One region of the Lysinibacillus sp. GW823-FHT06C08 genome, then DNA from elsewhere that is predicted to be linked to it. Evidence: riboswitches for the same ligand, from Rfam matches in the RefSeq annotation. Region 1 holds a riboswitch; each other region holds the start of a gene.

Region 1 (8,232 bases):
TCATAGCGATTATAATAATTGCCATAATAATATAGGCTATTGCCATGAACGGTACAATTACCTGTGCAGCGTTGGCAATCGATTTAACGCCCCCAATAATGATAGCACCAAGTAAAACGACAATAATTAGTCCTGTAATCCAAGTTTCAATACCGAAAGCGTTTTCAACAGCTCCTGCAATGGCATTCGATTGCACACCTGGCATAAGTATTAACATAGCAATCAAAGCAGCTACAGCGAAAATCACTGCAAACCATTTTTGACCCATTCCTTTTTCTATGTAATAGGCCGGTCCACCACGATATTCAGTATCTTTCTCTTCTTTATAGATTTGCGCTAATGTTGATTCTACATATGCGGTTGCCGCACCAATAAAAGCAATTGCCCACATCCAAAAGACAGCACCAGGTCCACCCATCCCAATAGCTGTTGCAGTACCGGCAATATTCCCTGTACCTACACGACCCGATAGTGCGATAGACATTGCTTGGAAGGAGGAAATCCCCTTTTCTGATTTCTCCCCCTTAAACATTAACACAAACATATCTTTAATAAGTCTTACTTGCAGGAATCTTGTAATGACTGAGAAAAAAAGCCCAATCAACAAGATACCATAAATAAACCAAGGTCCCCATAATATGTCATTCAATTTGCCAACAACTACATCCATCTTACCCCTCCAATTTGAATTACCTTACTTTAAGTCACTATATTATTACACTTTTCAGAAAATTACAATATTATATTTAAGTAACAATATTTAAGTAAGGATCCTATTATTTGGAAGGTGTCGAAACTATTTTATTATATATCCAATCCGTCTAAGAGCATTATTGATAAAATCTCGAATATACATAAAAATCTCTTCACGCTCTACTTCATGAAATAAATTATGATAACAATTTGCCCATTCTTTAAATTGAAACTCGGTTAGCTCTTGCTGATGAAGCCAATTGCGCATTTGTCGAGTTTCCGTAATTTTATCTTTTTCAGCTGTCATAATTAACATAGGCATATTAGGAAATTCATGCTTAGGTAGCATAACTAAATTTTTCATCATCTGTTGAAGCTCACGATACCATTTCACTGAAACAACAGACATAAATGGAATATCATCCTTCATTTCCTCTCTACCCTCAACACTGCGCGTTAATGTTTCAAATGTCAGGTCATGCGTCAATTTAACATTTGCTGTTAATGCACTCAAACTCGTTAAAGCATTTGATAATTTACCTGGTAAAAGCTTCAAATGCAGCCAGGGTGATGTCAAAATAATACCTGCACACTCATACTTTTTCTTTTGCATGGTATGAAGAACTAAAGTAGCGCCTAATCCATGCCCTATTACAAAGGTTGGCAAATTATATGAAAAGGCATTCTCAATGAGATTTCTTGTATATTTATTGTACAATTTGAAGTCCTCATCATGGACACGCGCAAATCTTGCATTGATGCCATGATTCGGTAGATCCCCCATGACTATGTGGAAGCCTTCCATTCTTAATTTTTCTATAAGCCATGCATACCAACGGTGGTTTTCATAAGCACCATGAAGAATAGCAATCACAGCCTTTGCTTGTCCATCAGCTTCCCATTTCCACATTCACATAGTCCTCCTAAAAAATAATTACAATTTGATTATATCGAAATAACAGCACATTTTAATTTTATATTTCCTTAAAGTTGCGTATTTGATACGATAATACTATATCTACAGAAAGAAAAGAGGCGATTCTCATGATTTATCCATTTAAAGATAAAACACCAAAGATCGATCCATCTGTTTTTATTGCCGATTATGCAACTGTTACCGGAGACGTAACAATTGGAGCTGAAACAACTATTTGGTTTAATACCGTAATTCGTGGCGATGTTTCACCAACAATTATTGGTGAACGGGTAAGTATCCAAGATCTTTGCTGCTTACATCAAAGTCCTAGGTTTCCACTCATCATTGAAGATGAGGTCACAGTAGGACACCAAGTGACTTTACATAGCTGTACCATTCGAAAAAATGCCTTAATCGGTATGGGCTCCATTATTTTAGACGGAGCAGAGATTGGAGAGGGTGCATTTATTGGAGCCGGAAGTCTTGTGCCTCCTGGTAAAGTCATACCTCCAAATAGCTTAGCATTAGGTCGTCCAGCGAAAGTTGTCCGAGAATTAAACGCTGAGGATAAAGAGGATATGGAGCGTATCGTACGTGAATACGTAGAAAAAGGTCAGTATTATAAATCTCTACAAAAATAAAAGCTTATAAAGAATACATTCATTATAAAAAATCCCTCGCTTTCCATGACCATTGTTCAAGGAATAAAGGCGGGGCATTTTTGCAAAAAAACAAAAGGGGCAGAAAAGCCCCTTTTGTTCATCATACATTAGAATAATTTTCTAACGACTTCAGCACTTTAGCACAATAGTTTACAGACGTGCTTTTACACGTAATGCGTCAGCTTTATCAGTTTGTTCCCATGGTACATTTAAATCTGTACGACCGAAGTGACCATAGGCTGCAGTTTGTTTATAAATTGGACGACGAAGATCAAGCATTTTAATAATTCCTGCTGGGCGTAAATCAAATAGCTCACGAACCCATTCTACGATTTCGCTTTCCTTCACTTTTCCTGTACCAAATGTATCAACAGCAATGGAAACAGGCTGTGCCACGCCAATTGCATACGCCAACTGGACTTCAGCGCGTTCTGCTAAACCAGCTGCTACAATATTTTTAGCTACATAACGTGCCGCATAGGCAGCTGAACGGTCAACTTTTGTTGCATCCTTACCTGAGAATGCACCGCCACCGTGTCGTGCATAGCCACCGTATGTATCAACAATTATCTTACGGCCCGTTAAACCAGCATCTCCTTTTGGCCCACCAATGACGAAACGGCCAGTCGGATTGATAAAGTATTTTGTTTTTGTATCTAATAATTCGCTTGGCACAACAGGAGCAATCACAAGTTGTTTTAGATCAGCCTGAATTTGTTCAAGTGTTGCTTCTTCATCATGCTGTGTTGAAATAACAATTGTATCGACACGTACAGGTACGTTATTGTCATCGTATTCAATTGTTACTTGTGTTTTACCATCGGGGCGTAAATAAGCTAGCTCACCAGATTTACGAACTTCAGTTAAACGACGTGCTAACTTATGAGCTAAGCTAATTGGTAACGGCATTAGCTCAGGTGTTTCATTACATGCATAGCCAAACATTAAGCCTTGGTCCCCTGCACCAATTGCTTCAATATCTGCATCTGTCATAGAACCCTCACGAGCCTCTAAAGCTTGGTCAACACCTTGAGCAATATCTGGAGATTGCTCACCAATTGCTACAAGTACCGCTAAATTTTCAGCATCAAAGCCATATTTCCCACGTGTATATCCGATTTCTGCCACAGTATCACGTACAATACCTTTGATATCTACATAAGTAGAAGTAGTAATTTCTCCCGCTACTAATACTAATCCTGTTGTTACAGTTGTCTCACACGCTACACGTGCATTTGGATCTTCTGCTAAAATAGCATCTAATATGGCATCCGAAATCTGGTCACAAATTTTATCTGGATGCCCTTCTGTTACACTTTCTGATGTAAACAGTCGACGTTTTGTCATTTAGTTTTCCTCCTATTACTCTTACAAAAAGTATTTGAATACGGTACTCATTACCCATGTCAAGTCCGCTCCTAAGGATTGAACTCTCAAGCCGCTGTTGTTGTCATTTCACTTTACGTGAAAAAATAACTGCTACTTTTAACACGAGGATTTCGAAAGATCCGTCATTATAATAAGGAAAGAACTACATATACTTACCTTTACATTGATTTTTAACAATAAAAAAATCCTTTACTCACGTTACTATACATGAGGAAAGGAATAATGACTTCGTTACCTTTCACTCTTATCGTTCAAGGGATTTTCCCTTGCATCAGGTTGGCACCAACGCATGTCGTGAAATAATTCATGCAGGTTGCCGGGTTTCACAGGGCCTGACCCTCCACCAGCTCGGGATAAGAGTATCCGTTCAATTTTCATGTTACTGAAAAGGTAGAACGTTGTCAAATATTTTCTTATGTATTACTGTATAGTAAGGAAGGAACAAATAATCACCATAAAAATTTTCATTCTTGGGTGATGATGTAAACAGAAGAAAATTAATCCCTACAACATACCTAGCATCTTGTGGTAACATATGTGTGGCTCAAATTTTAGACAATTTACTGTAGCATTGAATGTTTTCTACTCGAAAAACATTATTTTTTGTCAGTTTATTGAAAAGTAATAAAAACTCTAAAATAATTTCTTAATTAGTATAGATTATTTAACCAATTGTGTTATACTATTTTTGAAATTAAGAAAAAATCCCTCTAAATCAAGGGAATACTATAAAAAAGGATGGTATTTAATCGATGAATTCAGTAGAAATTGCAAACGAACTGAAGGAATTATTAAGCGGCGGTAACATTAACGTTCAACTTTCAGTACCACAATTAGCAGAAAAAGCTACTTCTCGTGGTGAGGCAATGTTAACAGTAGATGGCGCAGTTCGTGCAGAAACTGGCAAATACACTGGTCGTTCACCTAAAGATAAATATACAGTAGAAGAAGAAAGCACAAAAGATCAAATTGACTGGGGTAAAGTCAATCAACCAATTTCCTCTGAAGTGTTCGATAACCTGTATGTAAAAGTAATAAAATATTTAAAAGAACAAGATGAATTATTTGTATTCAAAGGCTTTGCTGGTGCTGACAAAGATTCACAATTAAGCATCCAAGTTATTAATGAATACGCTTGGCACAACCTTTTCGCTCATCAATTATTTATCCGTCCAACTAAAGACGAATTAGCTTCGCATGTTGCAGACTTCACTGTCATCTCAGCTCCTAACTTTAAAGCAGATCCTGCGGTTGACGGTACTGCTTCTGAAACATTCATCATTGTATCACTTGAAAAGAAAATTATCTTAATTGGTGGTACTGAATATGCTGGTGAAATGAAAAAATCTATTTTCGGTATTATGAACTACTTATTACCACAACAAGGTATCCTTTCTATGCACTGTTCAGCAAACGTTGGTGAAGCTGGCGATGTAGCATTATTCTTCGGTCTATCTGGTACTGGTAAAACAACATTATCCGCTGATCCAGACCGTAAGCTTATCGGTGACGATGAACACGGCTGGTCTGATAATGGTGTATTCAATATTGAGGGTGGTTGCTATGCAAAAACGATCAACCTTTCTGCTGAGAAAGAACCAGAAATCTACAATGCAATCCGCTTCGGCTCTGTTTTAGAAAACGTAGCTGTTGATCCAGAAACTCGTATTTGTGATTATGATGATGGATCATTAACAGAAAATACACGTGTAGCTTATCCGATTCAATACATCGAAAACATTGTTGATCCTTCTGTAGCAGGTCATCCAAAAACAATCATCTTCCTAACAGCTGATGCGTTTGGCGTTTTACCTCCTATCAGTAAATTAACAAAAGAGCAAGCTATGTATCACTTCTTAAGTGGTTTCACTTCAAAACTTGCTGGAACTGAACGTGGTGTAACAGAGCCAGAACCAGTATTCTCTACTTGCTTCGGTTCTCCATTCCTTCCACTTCCTGCAACAGTTTATGCAGAAATGTTAGGTCAAAAAATTGACGAACATGGCGCACAGGTATTCCTAGTGAACACTGGTTGGACTGGTGGAGAATATGGTACTGGTAGCCGTATGAAGCTTTCTTATACACGTACAATGGTGCGCGCAGCTATCGATGGTAAATTAACAAATGTTGAAACGACACAAGATGCTGTATTTGGTTTACACATCCCAACAGCAGTTGAAGGTGTACCTTCACAAGTGTTAAATCCTCGTGAAGCATGGGCAGATAAAGCTGCATACGATGCAAAAGCTGCTGAACTTGCAGGTTTATTCAACGAAAACTTCCAGAAATTTGCAAACGTTTCTGAAGCCATCACTACACTTGGTGGCCCATTAAAATAACAACTAGAACAAGAAAAGGGAACGAGATAATTCGTTCTCTTTTTCTTTCCCATAAAACATAGATGAAGCTAATATAGGGAGATACATATGAAAAGAAAATACAAATTACTAGTAGCAATCATTACTATATTATTGGCATTATTTATTGGTGCTGGTTTTTTTGCAGGCAACTACTTTTATAATCTGGCATTAAATCCGGATACTGATAAAACAGCTGTTCTAGATGCCCCCCATAATTTAATTGATAGCAATTCAAATGAGGCTCAAGAGAAAGAGGACCGTGAGCAATGGTTTAACAAGCATTATGAGGAGAAGGCTATTCAATCCTATGATTCTCTTAATCTGCATGCTTACGCTATCCAAAACAGCCAGCCCACGGACAAATGGGCAATTATTTTCCATGGCTATTCAAGTGATGGTACACAAATGACTAAGTATGCTAAACAATTTTATGATATGGGCTATCATGTGCTAATTCCCGATGCAAGAGGACATGGTCAAAGTGAAGGTGATTATATCGGCATGGGGTGGCATGATCGTTTTGATGTTGTTTCATGGATTGACGACATTGTAAACGGGAATAAAGATGCTGAAATTGTGCTATTTGGAGTTTCAATGGGAGGCGCCACTGTGATGATGGCTTCAGGCGAGGATTTGCCGTCAAATGTAAAGGCAATCATTGAGGATTGCGGTTATTCTTCCGTATGGGATGAATTTTCCTATCAATTACAAGCAATCTTTCACTTGCCTTCATTCCCAATTATGCAATTCTCTTCAGTCGTAACTAAATTAAAAGCAGGCTATACTCTGGGAGAAGCTAGTGCTGTTGATCAAGTGGCAAAATCGAAAACCCCTATGCTGTTTATTCATGGAGACAACGATACTTTTGTCCCTTCGACCATGTTGAATGACGTATATGAGGCAGCAAATGTACCGAAGCAAAAATTACTTGTCGAAGGTGCTGGTCATGGCGAGGCGGAAAGCGTAGCTGGCGAGCTCTATTGGGAAACGATTCAGTATTTCTTAGAAACTTATATGAAATAATAAAGTGCCCCTTCTTTTAGAATACCTATTCATCTCCAGATGATAGCTATTTAAGAAGGGGCCTTAATAATTTCATTTTCTAGTGTTGCTTCATCCATTCACAAAGAGCACGTACGGTTTCACGATTTTTAGCTGGCGGGTATTGGTGTGCATAATGAAGGTCATACCATGTTTCGTATGTTTTATTAGCATCGTCTAAGAAAAATGCCAGTTGTCTAGCATGCTCTATATCCACATTCTCATCCTGATAGCCATGAATAATTAACACTGGAGCTGTTATATGCTCTACTTCAAACAAAGGTGTACGAGCATCATAGGCTTCCGGTACACGGTTTGGTGTTCCTCCGATAACGCGTTTCATCATCCGTCGCATATCTGTACGTTCCCAGTAAGTGGCCGTTGCATCAGAAACTCCAGCCCATGTCACAACGGAAGTAATATCCCTTCGTAAAATTGCTGTCCATAGAGCCATGATGCCTCCACGCGAAAAGCCAAAAACATGAATATTATCATTGCAAAATTGCTTCAGTACATCAACAGCAAAAACAGCATCATAACGATCCGCCCCTGCAAACTCATCTTTGCCCTCGCCACCTCTATTTCCACGATAATACGGTGCAAAGACGATAAAGCCTTGAGCGGCAAATTGGGCAATACGTGAGGGTCTTACCATACCTATGCTTTGCATACCCCCTCTTAAATATAAAAAGCCATCATATGTACCCTCAGTTTTCGGCTCTGCTAGAAGTCCTTTTATTCGCAAGCCCTGTGACATATAAGTAATTTCAGTTAAACGTATTGCTGGATTGGGTGAAGGATAGGCGCGCTTTTCAACGATATCACCATTTTTTGTCACGTCGTTTCAACTCCTCCAGCATTTTCTTCATTCCTTCATCCTTCATATGAAAGCTCAAGTTTGGATGATGGGTAAATTCCTCATCAGATAACCACAGCATACCGGATGTTTCTAAATCAAATTCAATGTCCTCCTGCCCAGCAAATTGTGCAGTAAAAACCGTTTTACAAAATAATATGTCATCATGAACCGCATATTCTGCAAACCATTGAAGATTTTTCACACGGACACCGGTTTCTTCAAATACTTCCCTTATAGCTGCATCCTCTAGCGTTTCGCCTTTCTCCAATTTGCCACCTGGCACCTCGACACCACGTCGTTTATGTATAGTAC
Region 2 (8,232 bases), on a different contig from region 1:
AATCCGGACCAACCTTTAAGGAACCGAACTGATCCACACGAGCGATAGAGCCCCCACCATTGCCGATTTCAACAATATCTACAACTGGAGTTTTAATTGGATAGCCAGCAAATTTTTCATTTCTTTCAATATAGTAATCTGTCGTAACGTTTACTTTGCCATCTGTAATAAGTGAGCATTTCGCTGTCGTACCACCCACATCAAAGGCAATAATATTGGACTCATTTAGAAGCTCACCTAATTTTGCTGCCCCAAACATTCCTGCTACAGGGCCAGACTCGACTAGATTGATTGGTAACTCCATAGCTTTATCAAAGCTTGTTGTCCCACCATTTGATTGCATAATTTTTAAATGATCCGTAATACCAACTGTGCTCAATTTTTCTTTTAAGCTTTTTAAATAAGCGTGAGCAATGGGCTTCACATATGAATTTAAAACCGTTGTATTTGTTCTTTCATATTCACGATATTCCTTAATCGTTTCGCTTGAAAGTGTAATATACACCTCGGGCCAAATTTTTACTATTTCTTCTTTTAATTGCTGCTCATGAATGGGATTTTTATAGCCATGAATAAGCGAAATGGCAATTGCCTCTACACCTGATTCCTTAAATTGACGGACAATCTCTCCAACTTCGTTCCTATTAAGCGCTTTCATAATATTTCCTTTAAAATCAATGCGTTCATCGATTTCTTGTCGTAAATAACGCTCTACAAATGGCTCTGGCTTTTTATATTTAAAATTATATAAGTCTGGTCGGTTACCACGTGCAATTTCTAAAATATCACGGAAGCCTTTTGTTGTAATTAATCCGACTTTGCCACCTTTTCTCTCTGTTAATGTATTAATAATTACCGTAGAACCATGAATAAACGATTCCATGAGAGAATCCTCTGTTACATGTCGTCCTAATACGTTTAATATCCCATCCTCAAAATGCCCTGGCGTCGTATGCCCCTTGTCAAAATGAAGATTTCCTTTCTCATCTGTATAAACTAGGTCGGTAAAAGTACCGCCAATATCTGTTGCGATTTTCAAGACTCCATCCCTCCGTGTCCCTATAATCGGAACAGTGTTCCGAATTAGAATTAAGTAAATTATATTTAAAATAAAAAGAAAATTCAATGTATTTTTTAAATAAAAATTCATTTGACAATTGCTTCTCTTTGTAAAAATCCGCTTTTTCCTTCCAATAACAGAGAACTATTGATAAAAAATACCAAACACATTTATATAAGGAAGCTTCTCGAGTTTTTAATCGCATGAAAAAAAATCCTAGTTTTCAACTAGAATCGTAAATTTTCTAAAAAAAAATGGCGATGATGAATGTTTCGACAGGTTATCAAGTATAGAAGGAAGATATCAGAATCCTTTTTAGTGGCATTTGAGGAAGGAGATGTTAAAATGACTAGGCTTTTAAATCAGCTAAAAAATAAAAAAAGCTGCACCTCTGTTAAAGGGCAGCTTTTCAACATTTATTTAGAACAATCCTACCGCATGTCCGTCATTATCGACATTCATGCGTAAAGCTGCAGGAGCTTTTGGTAGTCCTGGCATTGTCATAATATCGCCTGTCAGACAAACTAAGAAACCAGCACCAAGCTTTGGAATCACCTCACGAATTGTGACCGTGAAGCCTTCTGGACGTCCAAGTAAGCTAGGCTGATCGGATAAAGAGTATTGCGTTTTCGCCATACAAATTGGTAGAGAATCCCAGCCAAATTTTTCAATTTGAGCCATTTGTTTTTTAGCTTGGTCTGTGAATTGAACATCTTTTCCACCATATACCTTTTGTACAATGGTACGCACTTTTTCTTCAATGGACTCTGTTACATCGTATAATGGTGAGAAGTTGTTTTCTTCTTCCAACACAGCTAGTACTTGTTCAGCTAAGGCTACTCCACCTTTACCGCCCTCTTCCCAGACATTTGTTCGGGCAATACGTACATGATTTTCTTGGCACCAGTTTAGAACGGCCTCTAGCTCTGCCTCTGTGTCTGTAATGAAACGATTTAATGCAATAATCGGTTCAACATCAAATGTACGTACCGTGTCGACGTGTTTAGCTAAATTTTCAATCCCTTGGAGCAGGGCTTCCACATTTTCACCGACAAGTGATGTTTTTGGAACACCACCATGCATTTTTAGTGCACGAATCGTTGCTACGATCACAACGGCACTTGGCTTAAAGCCTGCTTTACGAGCTTTAATGTTCATGAACTTTTCAGCACCTAAATCAGAGCCGAAGCCTGCTTCTGTCACCACAATATCAGCTAGCTTACGAGCAGTTTGTGTCGCCATAATGGAATTACAGCCATGGGCAATATTAGCAAATGGACCACCATGTATAATAGCTGGTGTCCCTTCTAATGTTTGTACTAAGTTTGGCTTAAAGGCATCCTTCAATAATAATGTTAAGGCACCCTCTACCTGTAAATCACGCACAAAAACAGGCTCGCGCTCAAATGTGTAGCCAATTACAATGCTAGCGATGCGCTCCCGTAAATCCTCAATGCTTGTTGCTAAACAGAACACTGCCATAATTTCGGAGGCAACCGTAATATCAAAGCCGTCTTCACGTGGCATGCCTTGAACAGGCCCTCCTAATCCGACAATCACTTTCCGTAATGAACGATCATTCAAGTCCATCACACGTTTCCAAATAATACGTCGTGGATCAATGTTTAAGACATTCCCTTGGTGGATATGATTATCAATAAATGCGGATAAAGCATTATTGGCTGTTGTTATCGCGTGAAGGTCACCAGTGAAGTGTAAGTTAATATCCTCCATTGGTACTACCTGTGCATAGCCTCCGCCTGTTGCGCCACCTTTTACGCCCATTACTGGACCAAGAGATGGTTCACGTAAAGCTACCATCACTTTCTTATTTAATTGATGAAGGGCATCAGCTAGTCCTACAGTCACAGTCGACTTCCCTTCACCTGCTGGGGTTGGACTAATAGCTGACACTAATACAACCTTTGCGTCCTCACCTTGAGCTGTAATTTTTAATGGGTCTATCTTCGCTTTGTAGCGGCCATACTGCTCAAGTGCATCCTCTGGAATACCTGCAGCATTGGCAATTTCCGTAATAGGTTTGATCACTGCTTGACTCGCGATTTCTAAATCTGTTAATGGTTGATTTTTCGTTGTCATTTGGCATCCTACTTTCTATGTTGTTCATTTCCATTATAGTCTTAATTGTGAAAAAAAAGAAAGTCAGATATGCTAGCATTCCGACAATCAATTGACATTTTTGTTCAATTCATGTATGTTCTAAGAGAAAATGCATTTTTTTCACATTTTCTCATTGATAGCACGACTTCTTTAACTTTATCTTACTTTCAAGCGCATTGGAGGCGAATGCTTATGCAACATGGGATCGTAAAGTGGTTCAATAATGAAAAGGGTTATGGCTTTATTGAATGTGATGATGGAGAAGATGTATTTGTACATTTTACGGGCATCCAGGAGGAAGGCTTCCGTACACTTGAAGAAGGTCAAAAGGTTTCATTTGATGTTGTGGAAGGCAATCGCGGCCCGCAAGCATCAAATGTTGTAAAATTATAAGCTAGAATATAGTAAGTGGATGAAGTATTTGAAAATGGCTCAATCCACTTTTTGCATGTTTGCACATAAAAATCCACTTCAACGATTGAAGTGGATTTTTAATTTATTTATTAATCCAATAAAAAGCACCTGGACACACTAATGTTTCCTTTGTTCGGTGTGGATCCTTTAATGTTACACCGATTGGCCCTTCTTTTAAATGACCGAGCGTCATGCTAGATGCTGAGGCTTCCTCATAAAAATCCAAGCGCATATTCGCTAGCTGTAGAGACATAAACTGCTCATGCTGCTCAAACTCGGGTAGTTGTAATACTTTCTGCCAAAGCTGCACCGTCTCCTCCACATCCTTGACAAAAAACTGAATGGATTCCATTGTAATGGCTTGTTTTTCATCAATCGCGCCACTAGCCTTTAATTGAGCCAAACGCTCCTCATCTCCATCTGCCCATTCAATTAAGAAAGGAAAATCCACTGAAAGGCCAGGTCTGCCAAAATGCAATAGCTTCCATTCGATTATCGTGCCGTCTGGTCTTGTGCGGCTACAAGCATCGGGACCATATACTTCATAGCCCAATGCACGCAATCGTTGACCATCGTCTTCAATATTTTTGGTGCGCAAGGCAATTCGTGAAAATCCTTGGCGCTCACGATCACGTTTAAACGTATAATGTAGGGAATATGGGTACAGGGCCGCTTGCTCAAATAAATCACGATCATAAATAGCGATTTGTTCAATATAGCTTAAGCCAAAATAACTTAGCGTATTGTAAGTCCCCCACATCGTGTGTTGACCACCGTTCACTGTATGGACATTTCGTTTATTGAAGAAAACCTTTATATTTTCCGGTGATTCTACTTGATGTACCAGATGATCAAAATATAAAGTCATGGCAATTCCCCTTTCTTTCCCCCATTAGCTTTACCTGGATGTGTAATTGATTTAATATTTACTTAAGAAAAGGAGTTACTATATGGTATGAAAAAAGTGCAATTTACCTACTAACTCCGTTAACTAATTTATTACTAACTATAAAGAGGTGATTTGAATGACAGATCATGTTGCTGCTTTTAAATTGGCATTAGGTAACTATCCTACAGGTGTAACAGTTGTTACAGCTTGTCATGAAACGAATCCAATTGGCTTAACCGTCAATTCTTTTGCATCTGTTTCTATTGATCCACTACTTATTTTATGGTCACTTGATAAAAAATCTCAGCTCCATCCTTACTTTATGAGTGCGGAAAAATTCGCTGTCAATATTTTAGCAAGTGATCAAGAGCAATTATGTACATTATTTGCAAGTAAAGTCCCAGATCGCTTTGCTCAAGCAAAATGGTCTACTTCTTCTTTAGGACTACCGATTTTACATGATACAGCAGCTATTTTACAATGTAAATCCTTTCAGCAAATAGATGCAGGTGATCATACTATTTTTATTGGCCAGGTGCTAGATATTACAAACTCTCAAAAGGAGCCCCTTCTCTATCATCGCCGTCATATCGGTCAGATTCCAAAAAGCTTCTATAGCTAATTGCCATAAAAAAAGGGCCACTTGTAAGCAACGGAAACCATGCTTATTGGTGGCCTTTTCACATCGTTCAACTGAAATGATCCTTTATTTCTTCTGAGGAAATCTCTGCTTTTCAAGCCTATTAATTTGAACAATTACACCATCCTGAATCGTAATATGCACTTCACCAAATTCAAGATTTTGAATGGCCTTTGCAATAGCCTCTAATTTCTTATCTTCTACCTTTGCCGACTGAGCCATACGATACACCCCTTCTTTTTCATCCTTGTTGTACAAAAGAGGCCAATGCATCAAACTGATTGATAGCCCCTCCTATCTCTCAGATACATCGGTTGGAAGTGGCACCTATGTTTCGGTTGCCGAGGCTTCATTGGGCCAAGTCCCTCCACCTATCTTGATAAGAGTACTGCGTTTCTTGAAAATAATTCTATAATTCTGTAATAAGATTGTCAATATAAAATATTAGAAAACCTAGCTGAATACTTTGTAATGATTATTTTAGATTAGAAAACTATCTATATCTAAAGTATTTTATGCCTAATCAACGAGAAATAGATGGCAATCCATTAATTTATTACGAACTCCATTTCCTCATCAAGAATTCAAGGGGACCTCGACGATGTTTAGCTCTCCACCAGACAGAAACAAGCACACATCCTACAAAGTAACAGCAGGCATATAGCATGGAAAAGGTAAGCGTCTGATTCTCCAACTTTTGGCAAACAATTAATATTCCAATCCCAATAAAAACATGGCCGACATAATGCGTTAAAGACAATTGTCCCGTAAAGATCAAAGCTTCAATTACTTTATTTTTACATGTCTCAACAAGATAGATGGAGCCCACGATAAGGACAATTGCCGACGCTGAGTTAGATAGAACATACATCATATTCGGTGGAATCGGTCCCGTATCAAATAAATACAATGCACTCTCTACATCTAATAAATGGATCGTTGTCATCTTAATAAATATCGTTGAAAAAGTCTCCGTCATTATGACTAGCAATAAGCCCATCACCAATAAGATTTTTCGTAATGAACGATTAGTTAAATCTAATGTGCCGATTACCATGCCAATTAGAAAGAAACAAATCCAGGGAAATAGTGGATGATAGCCATTAAACATCAAATTTCTTATAAATCCTGCCGGTGTCCAAAAATCAAGATACTCTAGTAATACATATGTTGGATGCCACCCAGCGAAGTAATTAAATTGAATTTGGAGCCATTGTGAAAGGATGAGGATGACACCGATTATGAACATCATCATTTTCTTGGATTGGGCAATCAAACATGCGGCAACAAACATATACACGCCATAATAATGTAAGATATCTCCTGTCCAGCCTACTGCATATAGGACTATTCCTATCACGAATAACAAAAACGACCTCTTCCACAAAGTAAGTCGATTCTTACGAAGAAGTATTGGGTCCTTAGTCTCTCTAGCCTGACGAGTCATTAAAGCTGTTCCTATTCCTGCTAGCATGACAAATACGGCCGAGGCACGCCCCTCAAATAGATTTTGTAAGGCCATCAACCATGTTGAACCATTCGTTGTAGAACCCGTTATGACTCCAAAATTGACAATGAACATACCAAACATGGCGAGAGCTCTTGCAAAATCAAGACCTTCAATGCGCCGATTATCATCTCTTATTGCCATCTTCGCCTCCTTGGATAACACTATGCACAGCCTCCTTCCAAATAGCTCTGTAGTCCAATTGGTTACCTGTTAACATGAAATTACCGATATTATCATAGACCAAGGCTAGCATCTGTGCCTTTGCTTCTATAGTGGGAGTATCCTCTAGAACCCCTAGCTCCACGCCATATTGTAGGACTTCCACAAAGCTTGTTAAAAAGCTGGTTTCTAGCTCTACTAATTGTTTCTTATAGCTTTCATCGCGAGCTGCTAATAGTACATATTGGTTAAATATTTTATTAAAATAAGGATCCTTGCCCTGCGCCTCAATAGACTTATAGCCCAGCTCGAGTACTTCCTCCTTGAAATTAACGCGAGAAAGCTCTTTATAATCCACAGCGACATCTTGTTGAATTACTTTATACAGTTCATCAAATAAGTAAGTGATTAATTGATCCTTTGATTGAAAATAATAATAAATGGCTGGTTTTGATATACCGACCTCTGCAGCAATCATGGCTAAGCTTGTTTTTTCAAACCCTTTTTCTGCAAACATCACATAAGCAACTTCTATAATCTTTTGAAAAGTTTGTTCCTTATTCCCCATCATCATTCTCCTTTTTTACCGACCGTTAAGTAAATATTAAATGATACTCCTCTTTTAGACAAGAAAAAACTGTGTAGAAATATTTCTCTACACAGTTCATATTTATTGATGTTGTAAATATATCATTAAAGCTTCGGCTGTTTTTTGCTTGCCCATTACTTTCATAGGCAGTCCATCAGCAGGTACAATCCAATGGGGCTCGTCCCCGCCATATAAAGATTGAGAGCTATTGGCTACCATCAATTGAGCATGAGCTGTTTCCATTCGCAGTCGTGCACGTGCTAATAAAAACTCCTCGTCATCGGTCGCTTCTAGCTTAAACCCTACTAGCGTCACATTCGGTTGCCAGCCTTTAATTTGCCCTAAGACTTTTGGCGCCTTTTTAAAATGAATAATAGGTGGCTCATCGGAAGGCATTTTCCCCGCTTCCTCCATCAAATTGCCTGATTGATCATATACTTTATCGATGACCCAATCGGAGCCAGCCGCAGCCATAATAACGATATCTACATGTTCTTGTTGGACAGCATGACGAACCTTTTCTCCTAAATCCTCAATACCTTCAAATCTAATCAATTTCATTTGATCGTGATTCACTGGAAGCTGTGCAAAATAACCATGCATATATACTACATTAGCACCAGCAGCGAGTGCCGCCTCCGCTAAATAACAGCCCATTGTCCCTTTTGATAAATTCGTATGCCCTCGTACACGATCCCATTTTTCAAGTGTTCCCCCACTTGTAATGAGTACGGTTTTACCTTGTAATGTCCCCATCCACTCACCTATTTTCTAAAATATATACACCTACTATTTTACCGTAATGCAAGGATAGGCTTCAATAGATTCCATCATAGTGCATTTTTTTGTT
Region 3 (8,232 bases), on a different contig from region 1:
TAAAGTACGGAATTTAATGTTAGCTATTTTGGGGCTAAGTTTTGTTATTATGATGATATGGTATGTATTCGTCATTTTTATTCAGATTGAAAATGTGCTTTGGCATATTCTTTTCTTCTATGCGTTTTTAATTTTTGGCTATACAATGTTTTTATACACAAGTGTCCTAGCATATGCTGTATTGTATCATTTCACACCTATTCGCTATGAACCAAATTATATAATAGCCCTAGGATCAGGATTAATTGGCGATAGAGTTCCACCACTTTTAGCAAGTCGCTTAAATGAAGCGGTAAAGCAATACAAAAAGTACGGGGAAAGACCATTTATCATTGTCTCAGGTGGTCAAGGGACTGATGAAAAAGTATCAGAGGCTAGGGCTATGAAAACCTATTTATTAGATGTCCATGATATTCCTGCGAATAAAATTCTAATGGAAGATCAGTCGACCAATACAGAAGAAAATATGATTTTTACGAAAAACATAATGGATCAACATGCTCAAGGCGAAAAATACCGTTCCATATTTGTGACAAATAATTTTCACGTATTTCGCGCAAGTCTCTATGCAAAAAAAGCAAAACTAGATGCAGAAGGGGTTGGCTCAAAAACAGCCTTTTACTATGTTCCTAATGCATTTACAAGAGAATTTATAGGCTTGTTAGAAATGAATAAATGGGCCCATATTACAGTTTTTTTAATCATTACGTTATTTATAGGCTTACTGTTGCGAGCATATGTGTAACCAAAATTCAACTGTCTTCCATATAATAGTGGCAAGGCAGTTTTTTACATAATGTGCAAGGGAGGAAAACAATGTACGAGCAAATTTTAGCTAAGCGCAATAAGGAACGCATTCATTCCCTACAAGAAATCATACAAACGAAAAATACATGGTTTGCTCAACATATAAAATTACTAACATTCACTGAAGTTAACTTAACAGCCTTGCAAAAAATACTGTATCAAATAGTGCGAGGGTTATTAAAAGATCAGCAACAGCGACATTTGCAAATTGTCCATTCAGATCAAATTCAATCTGTGCAGGACAATGTATTAACGCTGTTAGCAGAGTATGATGATGTGTTGCGTGATGCTATTCCACAACCAATCTATATACTCATTTGGCAAATTTCATCCCTCGAAAGATTAACAAGCAGAATAGAAGTGGTAGATGATGTACTTGATGTAGTTGAATGGTATTTCTGCCATCAGGATAATCAAGTCAAGATTTTAGATGAAGAAGACTTAGATCATGAGGTAATGATTGATCTATATAAAGAGGCGGTTGAGGATCAGGACACGGATGCACAATATCAGCTAGGGGAGTATTACAATGCTAAGGAAGGGAATTGTTTTCAACCTGAAAAATCACTAAAATGGTTCGAATTAGCCGCAGCCCAAGGAAATGCAGATGCGCAATACGTGCTAGGGAATTTTTATTTTGAGGGAGTCGGTGTTGAGGAGAATTATACTCAGGCTTTTTCTTTATATGAAAAGGCTGCTTTACAGGGGCATGCCGATGCTGCCAATAATTTAGCGGATATGTACTTTAATGGAGAGGGTGTGCCGCAGGATTTTACTCTAGCAAGAAAATGGTTTGATTTTGCAGCTAGTAAGAATGTGGCGGAGGCTATGTTTACGCTAGGAATTATGTATGAGCAAGGATTAGGAGTCAAAAAAGATACGAATGCAGCTTTTAATGCGTATAAAAAGTCTGCCGAAACAGGATATGTGGACGCACAGTATCGTCTAGGCGGTATATATCTAGAGGGGCGTCTTGATCAAGCAAAAGATATAAATCGAGGTTTATTTTGGTATGAAAGAGCAGCAGAGCAATTTCATATCGATGCCTTTTATGATCTAGGATTTATTTGGAGTAAAGGCTTAACAGGCATTCGAAATATTGAAAAGGGCATTCATTGGTTTAAACAGGCTGCTCTGCAAGGCGATGCAGATGCGAAGCTACAGCTTGGTCATATATATAATAAAGGTGTGGGAGTGGCCAGAAATCTGAAGGAGGCTATTAAGTGGTATGGACTTGCAGCAGATGCTGGCATAGAAGAAGCCGCAAAATTAGTAGAGGAACTTAAGGAATTGTAAATTTTATATTAAAATTTCATGGTTCATTAAGATTATTTATATGGTCTAAGTTAATAATCCTTTTGTATTGTATGAGGGTTTATTTATGAGTATTTATAATTATTTAGAATAAGGGTATAAAATATTAATATAGTGAAATTTAATGATAATCAATTGAAAAATAGAAAAAAGATAAAAAAAATAAGCATAATCAAACAAACAAATGAAACAAAAGGCTACCAATAATATTGTGGTAGCTTTTTTTTGGTGAAATTCAGGCAATGTAGTAGTAAGGACTTTATATATATGTTATGTAAAATTATGGTATAAATAAAATTGACAGTAATTTTTAAAATGTTTAAGGTAAATGAGTAATTTTGAAATGAAATCATACATAAATAAATCGACTGTAGTCAATGTATAGAGAAAATCTGTTAGTTGAGTGCAATTCACCTTTTATTCATGATAGAACAATGTGTGGCTGCTTTTGGAGGAAGCAGTGTGACAAATGAAATAGTTGAAGAAAATGGGAACATAGTAATATGGTCAGCCTATTAATCGGTATTTTTTGTTGTATCAATCAATATGCTAAAAGGTATTTATTGTTTCTCAGCCTGATAAAGTAAACGGAACGAAAGAGGGAAGATAAGTGATTTTTCAAAAACAGAGTAAGACGAAGGCGTTGGATTTACAGCAATATACGGTGAAAATGGAGCTGTCTAATCGCCAATTAATGGTGAAGCAAATTGAAATGCTAAATGTAACGAAGCAAGACTTACAATATTTAAAAGCATTCCAGCCGTATGTTATGGACAATGTTGATCACATCGTAAACCGTTTTTACAATATGATCGGTACCGAACAACATTTGGTAAATATTATTAGTCATCATAGTTCTGTAGAAAAGCTTAAAATAACGTTACGGCAGCACATTATTGAAATGTTTAACGGAACGATTGATGAGGAATTTTACCAAAGGCGTGTGAAAATTGCAAAGGTGCACGTACATATTGGGCTTAGAACACAATGGTATATTTGCGCGTTCCAAGATTTATCTCTCTCATTTATAGACTTGGTTGAACAGCATATCGATCATCCGCGAGATCAGTTTAATACAATAAGGGCCATTTCTAAAATTTGTAATTTCGAGCAGCAACTTGTTTTAGAGGCATATGAAAATACTGTTGAACAGCATAAAGAAAACATGGAACTAGAAAAAGAAGCAATTGAACGACAAATTGTACACTCCTCTGAATTGCTTGCGACCATTTCACAGGAAACCAATAATTCATTTTGCAGACTAAGCGAGCAGTCTGGGGAAATTGAACAATTGGCAAAGAGATCGCTAGAAGTGTCTACGCTGGCTGAAAACCAAGCACTGGATGGACGTGAATGTTTAAAGAAACAATCACTAAATATGCATAATATTATTCAATCTCTTCATGATATAGAAGAAAATATTGAACAATTATCTGATATGTCGAAGGAAATGGAAACGATTATGAGTGTCGTTACCAATATTGCCAATCAGACCAATTTGTTAGCCTTAAATGCTGCTATTGAAGCAGCCCGTGCCGGAGAAGCAGGGAAGGGATTTAGTGTAGTAGCTGATGAAGTACGTAAATTATCCATTCAAACAAAGGAATCTGTCACCGCTGTTGCATTATTGTTGCAAAAAACGAGTGAACGCACCGGGAAATTAGAGCAATCTCTCATTCATATCCAAGATGAGGTGGCATCTGGTGAGGATAATATGTTACACACGGAAGGACAATTTACAAATATAGTAGGGGCAATGACAGAAGCAAAAGATCAAAATGATTGCATGGCGACGAAAATACAAGCAATCGCAGGTATATTAAGTGGGTTGGGTAGTTCTTTTACTGAAGTAACGAACTCAGCAGAAAAATTAGCTAGCTTTGCCCAAAATTTAAAAAGCTAGATCACTAGTAGCTATATTAAACACTATAGTACTCATTATAATGTGTGTTTAGTAAGCATATTCTTGGAGCTAGAGTTATCTCACAGTTGAGATAGCTCTATTTTTGCTAAATTTGTAAAGGGTTTAACGTAATTTTCAATGAAAATAAGTTTATACTGTAGACAGAACTAAAAATAGGGGCGGTTTACTATGAAAACAGTTGTTGTATTAGGTGGCGGTATTACTGGTTTATGCACAATGCATTATCTGCAACGCCAAGTGAAGGAAAAAAATTTAGATGTTCAGCTAGTGCTCGTAGAAAAAAATACATATTTAGGTGGCAAACTATATTCAGCCTATGAACAAGGTTTTATTATGGAAACTGGTGCTGATTCAATCGTAGCTCGCCATAAAGGTGTAATGGAGCTAGTGCAGGAGCTAGACTTTGAAGATCATCTCGTTTACAACGAAACAGGTATATCCTATATTTATACAAATAACGAGCTGCACGCCATTCCAGCGGATTCTACTTTCGGTATACCTATGAGTGTGGCATCACTTGAGGAAAGCACACTTATCTCTGACCAGGCCAAACAAGAAGCTTTAAAAGATTTAACTTTACCCAATGCAGGTTTTACAAAAGAAAGCTCAATAGGGGAATTTTTAACTTATTATCTTGGCGAAGAGCTTGTGGAAAATCAAATTGCACCTGTTTTAGCAGGTGTCTATTCTGGTGATTTACACCAACTTTCTATTGCCTCCACTTTACCGTATTTAATTGACTATAAAAATGACTATGGAAGTATCATAAAAGGTTTTGATGCGAATCGTGAGCAATTTGTTAAAGCTGCTAATAAAAAATTTATTTCATTTCAAAATGGATTATCCTCTTTAATTGAGCGATTAGAACAGAAATTAACAGAGGTAGACATCATTAAAGGGGTAGCCACAAATCATGTCCAAAAAATGGAGAACAAGTATTCGATTTCATTAGCAAATGGTCAATACATTGAGGCAGATTATGTTGTTCTAGCGCTACCGAATGAAGCGGTTCAAAGTATATTACAGGACGACTCCTTAACACATTATTTTGATCAGTTTACTACAGCATCAGCCATTACTATTTATCTAGGCTTTGATGTGCCTGATGCAAACTTACCTGCGGATGGAACAGGCTATATTGTATCGCATAATTCTGATGTCACTTGTAATGCAGCAACTTGGACGAGTCGCAAGTGGAAGCATACATCGAAAAACAATCAACTACTTGTTCGCCTATTCTATAAGAGTATTAATCCGGCGTATGAGCAGTTACGTAAAATGACTGACGACGAATTGGCAGCCGTCGCTTTAGAAGATGTTCGGAAAAGCCTAGGAATTGATGAAAAGCCAACCGTTGTGAATGTCACAAAGTGGATTGATCAAATGCCTAAATATGACTTAGCTCACCGGGAAGCGCTACAAGGCTTACTACTAGAGCTGAATGAAAACTATCCGAATTTATCGATAGCGGGTTGCTCTTATTTTGGAGTAGGTATTGGTGCTTGCATTCAAAATGGGAAAAAAATTGGTGAAGAGCTTGCAGAAGAACTATCCAATTTCTAAGTTTTTAAGCAAATAATTTCTTTGTTATGTGAAATAGTCTTGACTCATTCGTCTGTAAACGATATGATTCTTTTAATTATTTAAAAAATTCATACTTAATAATTCTTATCAAGAGAAGCAGAGGGACTGGCCCATTGAAGCTTCAGCAACCAACTTTTTGTCAGGTGCTAAATCCAGAAGACCGTTGAGTCGAAGATGAGAAGGAACAATAATGATGAGTCGTTAAAGCCTTCTTTTTATATAAAAGAAGGCTTTTTATTATACAGAAATAGAGGAAGAGAGGCTAGTTTTATGGGATTGCTTGAAAAATTAAAAACGCATGTATTGACGGCAGACGGTGCAATAGGCACAGTGTTGTATGGCTATGGATTGGAGTATTGTCATGAGGAAATGAATGTTCAGAGACCTGAATTAATTGAAAAGATTCATAGAGAATATATCGCAGCGGGTGCTGATATTATTCAAACGAATACGTACGGTGCCAATGCCATTAAATTAGCTCGCTATGGACTAGAATCAAGTGTCAAACAATTTAATGAAGCAGCTATTACTATTGCTAAGCGAGCAGCAGCGGATGGCGGTCAATTTGTTTTAGGAACAATTGGTGGAATTCGTGGCATTCGTAAAAGCGATGCAACATTAGATGACATATTAGCGACCGTTGAAGAGCAGGCAAGTGTGTTACTTGCAGGAAATCCTGATGGCCTTTTACTCGAAACTTATTATGATTTTGAAGAATTAACAGCAACATTAAACGTGCTACGCGCCAAAACTAATATACCGATAATTGCTCAAGTATCTATGCATGAGCCTGGTGTTTTACAAAATGGTATGTCTTTAAATAATGCGCTACATGAGTTAGAGATTCTTGGTGCAGATATTGTTGGTGTCAATTGCCGTCTAGGTCCATATCATACGATTCAAGCGTTTGAGGCTGTAGAACTTCCGGCAAAGGCATTTATGTCAGCCTATCCAAATGCTTCGCTATTAGATTTAGAGGACGGGCGTGTTGTTTATGAGTCGGAGGCTGATTATTTTGGTCGCGCTGCTGTTGAACTGCGTGATCAGGGTGTTCGCTTAATTGGGGGTTGTTGTGGTACGACACCAAAGCATATTGCAGCCGCAAAGAAGTATTTAGAAGAGCTATCACCAGTTAGTGAAAAGCATGCGAAGCCTAAAAAGATTGAAATTGTTCGTGATGCCGAGCCAGCTAAATTTGAACCACTTCATGAAAAAGTAAAGCGTGAACGCTCGGTCATCGTAGAGTTGGATACACCTAGACACTTAGAAATAGATGGATTTCTTGAAGGGGCCAAACAACTATATGAGGCAGGTGCCGATGTAGTGATGATGGCAGACAATTCATTGGCATCCCCACGTATTAGCAATATTGCAATGGGGGCGTTATTGAAAAGTACTAATGGCGTGCGCCCCCTTACACATATTACCTGTCGAGATCGTAATTTAATTGGTCTTCAATCACATTTAATGGGGTTAAATGCCTTAGGAATTCATGATGTGCTAGCTGTTACGGGTGACCCAACGAAGGTTGGAGATTTCCCTGGTGCCACTAGCGTATATGATGTCTCCTCGATGGAGCTTATCCAATTAATTAAACAATTAAATGAAGGGGTTTCTTTCTCAGGGAAACCACTACGGAAAAAGGCTAACTTCTCTGTGGCTGCTGCATTTAACCCTAATGTTCGTGTTTTAGATCGTGCTGTGGCACGCTTAGAAAAAAAGATTGAGCATGGAGCAGACTATTTCATTTCACAGCCTGTTTATACAAAGGAAAAAATTATAGAAATATATGAAGCAACGAAGCATTTACAAGCACCGATTTATATTGGCATTATGCCCGTTACGAGTTATAAAAGTGCAGAGTTTTTACATCATGAGGTGCCAGGCATAAAATTATCTGAAGATGCTTTATCAAGGATGAAAGCATGTGGTGAAGATAAGGAACGCGCTACACTTGAGGGGATTGCAATTGCCAAGGAATTAGTAGAAGTGGCTGCGCAATATTTCCAAGGTATTTACCTTATTACACCATTTTTACGCTACGATGTGACATTAGAATTAATGAAATATATAGAGCAATTGGATGAACAGAAAAAAGGGGTAAGTATAAATGGCTAAGCACATGATTGAAGAACAACTTGATAAAAGAATATTAATTCTAGATGGCGCAATGGGAACCATGCTGCAAAATGAAAACTTATCAGCAGATGATTTTGGTGGAGAGGACCTAGATGGCTGTAATGAAAATTTAGTGCTTACTAGACCTGATGTCATTGAGAAAATTCATCATAAGTACTTAGAGGCAGGGGCAGATATTATTTGTACAAATACATTTGGTGGAACACCTCTTGTATTAAATGAATATAATCTAGGTGCAAAAGCGGAAGAAATTAATAAACGTGCAGTTGAAATTGCCCGTCAAGCAGTTGACAATTATACGACTTCCGACTGGCCCCGCTTTGTTGCAGGCGCAATGGGTCCAACAACGAAGACGTTGTCAGTTACAGGCGGCATTACATTTGATGAATTAGAAGAAAATTTCTTTGTGCAGGCAAAGGCATTGATTGAAGCAGGGGCAGATGTGCTATTGCTAGAGACAAGTC

What was found. Region 1 has a riboswitch for S-adenosylmethionine ahead of metK (methionine adenosyltransferase). Riboswitches for the same ligand answer to the same signal wherever they lie in the genome.
Region 2: it holds a riboswitch for S-adenosylmethionine, as region 1 does, so the genes downstream of both, AC1Q6O_RS06740 (YezD family protein) here and metK (methionine adenosyltransferase) in region 1, are expected to answer to the same signal.
Region 3: it holds a riboswitch for S-adenosylmethionine, as region 1 does, so the genes downstream of both, AC1Q6O_RS21650 (bifunctional homocysteine S-methyltransferase/methylenetetrahydrofolate reductase) here and metK (methionine adenosyltransferase) in region 1, are expected to answer to the same signal.

What each region holds. Positions count from the first base shown of each region.
Region 1 covers NZ_JBXAHN010000004.1:248,624-256,855, forward strand. Annotated here, with positions in the region: gene AC1Q6O_RS12835 (alanine/glycine:cation symporter family protein) at 1-670, opposite strand, end outside; gene AC1Q6O_RS12840 (alpha/beta hydrolase) at 797-1,603, opposite strand; gene AC1Q6O_RS12845 (gamma carbonic anhydrase) at 1,738-2,250, shown strand; gene metK (methionine adenosyltransferase) at 2,422-3,618, opposite strand; SAM riboswitch class I at 3,902-4,020, opposite strand; gene pckA (phosphoenolpyruvate carboxykinase (ATP)) at 4,413-5,999, shown strand; gene AC1Q6O_RS12860 (alpha/beta hydrolase) at 6,087-7,043, shown strand; gene AC1Q6O_RS12865 (prolyl oligopeptidase family serine peptidase) at 7,123-7,899, opposite strand; gene AC1Q6O_RS12870 (NUDIX domain-containing protein) at 7,883-8,232, opposite strand, start outside.
Region 2 covers NZ_JBXAHN010000001.1:1,433,367-1,441,598, reverse strand. Annotated here, with positions in the region: gene AC1Q6O_RS06765 (hydantoinase/oxoprolinase family protein) at 1-1,039, opposite strand, end outside; gene AC1Q6O_RS06760 (formate--tetrahydrofolate ligase) at 1,481-3,160, opposite strand; gene AC1Q6O_RS06755 (cold-shock protein) at 3,374-3,574, shown strand; gene AC1Q6O_RS06750 (VOC family protein) at 3,678-4,463, opposite strand; gene AC1Q6O_RS06745 (flavin reductase family protein) at 4,621-5,106, shown strand; gene AC1Q6O_RS06740 (YezD family protein) at 5,191-5,382, opposite strand; SAM riboswitch class I at 5,416-5,510, opposite strand; gene AC1Q6O_RS06735 (DUF418 domain-containing protein) at 5,681-6,775, opposite strand; gene AC1Q6O_RS06730 (TetR/AcrR family transcriptional regulator) at 6,759-7,367, opposite strand; gene AC1Q6O_RS06725 (phosphopantothenoylcysteine decarboxylase domain-containing protein) at 7,464-8,138, opposite strand; gene AC1Q6O_RS06720 (LysR family transcriptional regulator) at 8,213-8,232, opposite strand, start outside.
Region 3 covers NZ_JBXAHN010000014.1:30,004-38,235, forward strand. Annotated here, with positions in the region: gene AC1Q6O_RS21630 (YdcF family protein) at 1-745, shown strand, start outside; gene AC1Q6O_RS21635 (SEL1-like repeat protein) at 817-2,103, shown strand; gene AC1Q6O_RS21640 (globin-coupled sensor protein) at 2,732-4,024, shown strand; gene AC1Q6O_RS21645 (protoporphyrinogen oxidase) at 4,214-5,608, shown strand; SAM riboswitch class I at 5,711-5,810, shown strand; gene AC1Q6O_RS21650 (bifunctional homocysteine S-methyltransferase/methylenetetrahydrofolate reductase) at 5,900-7,747, shown strand; gene metH (methionine synthase) at 7,740-8,232, shown strand, end outside.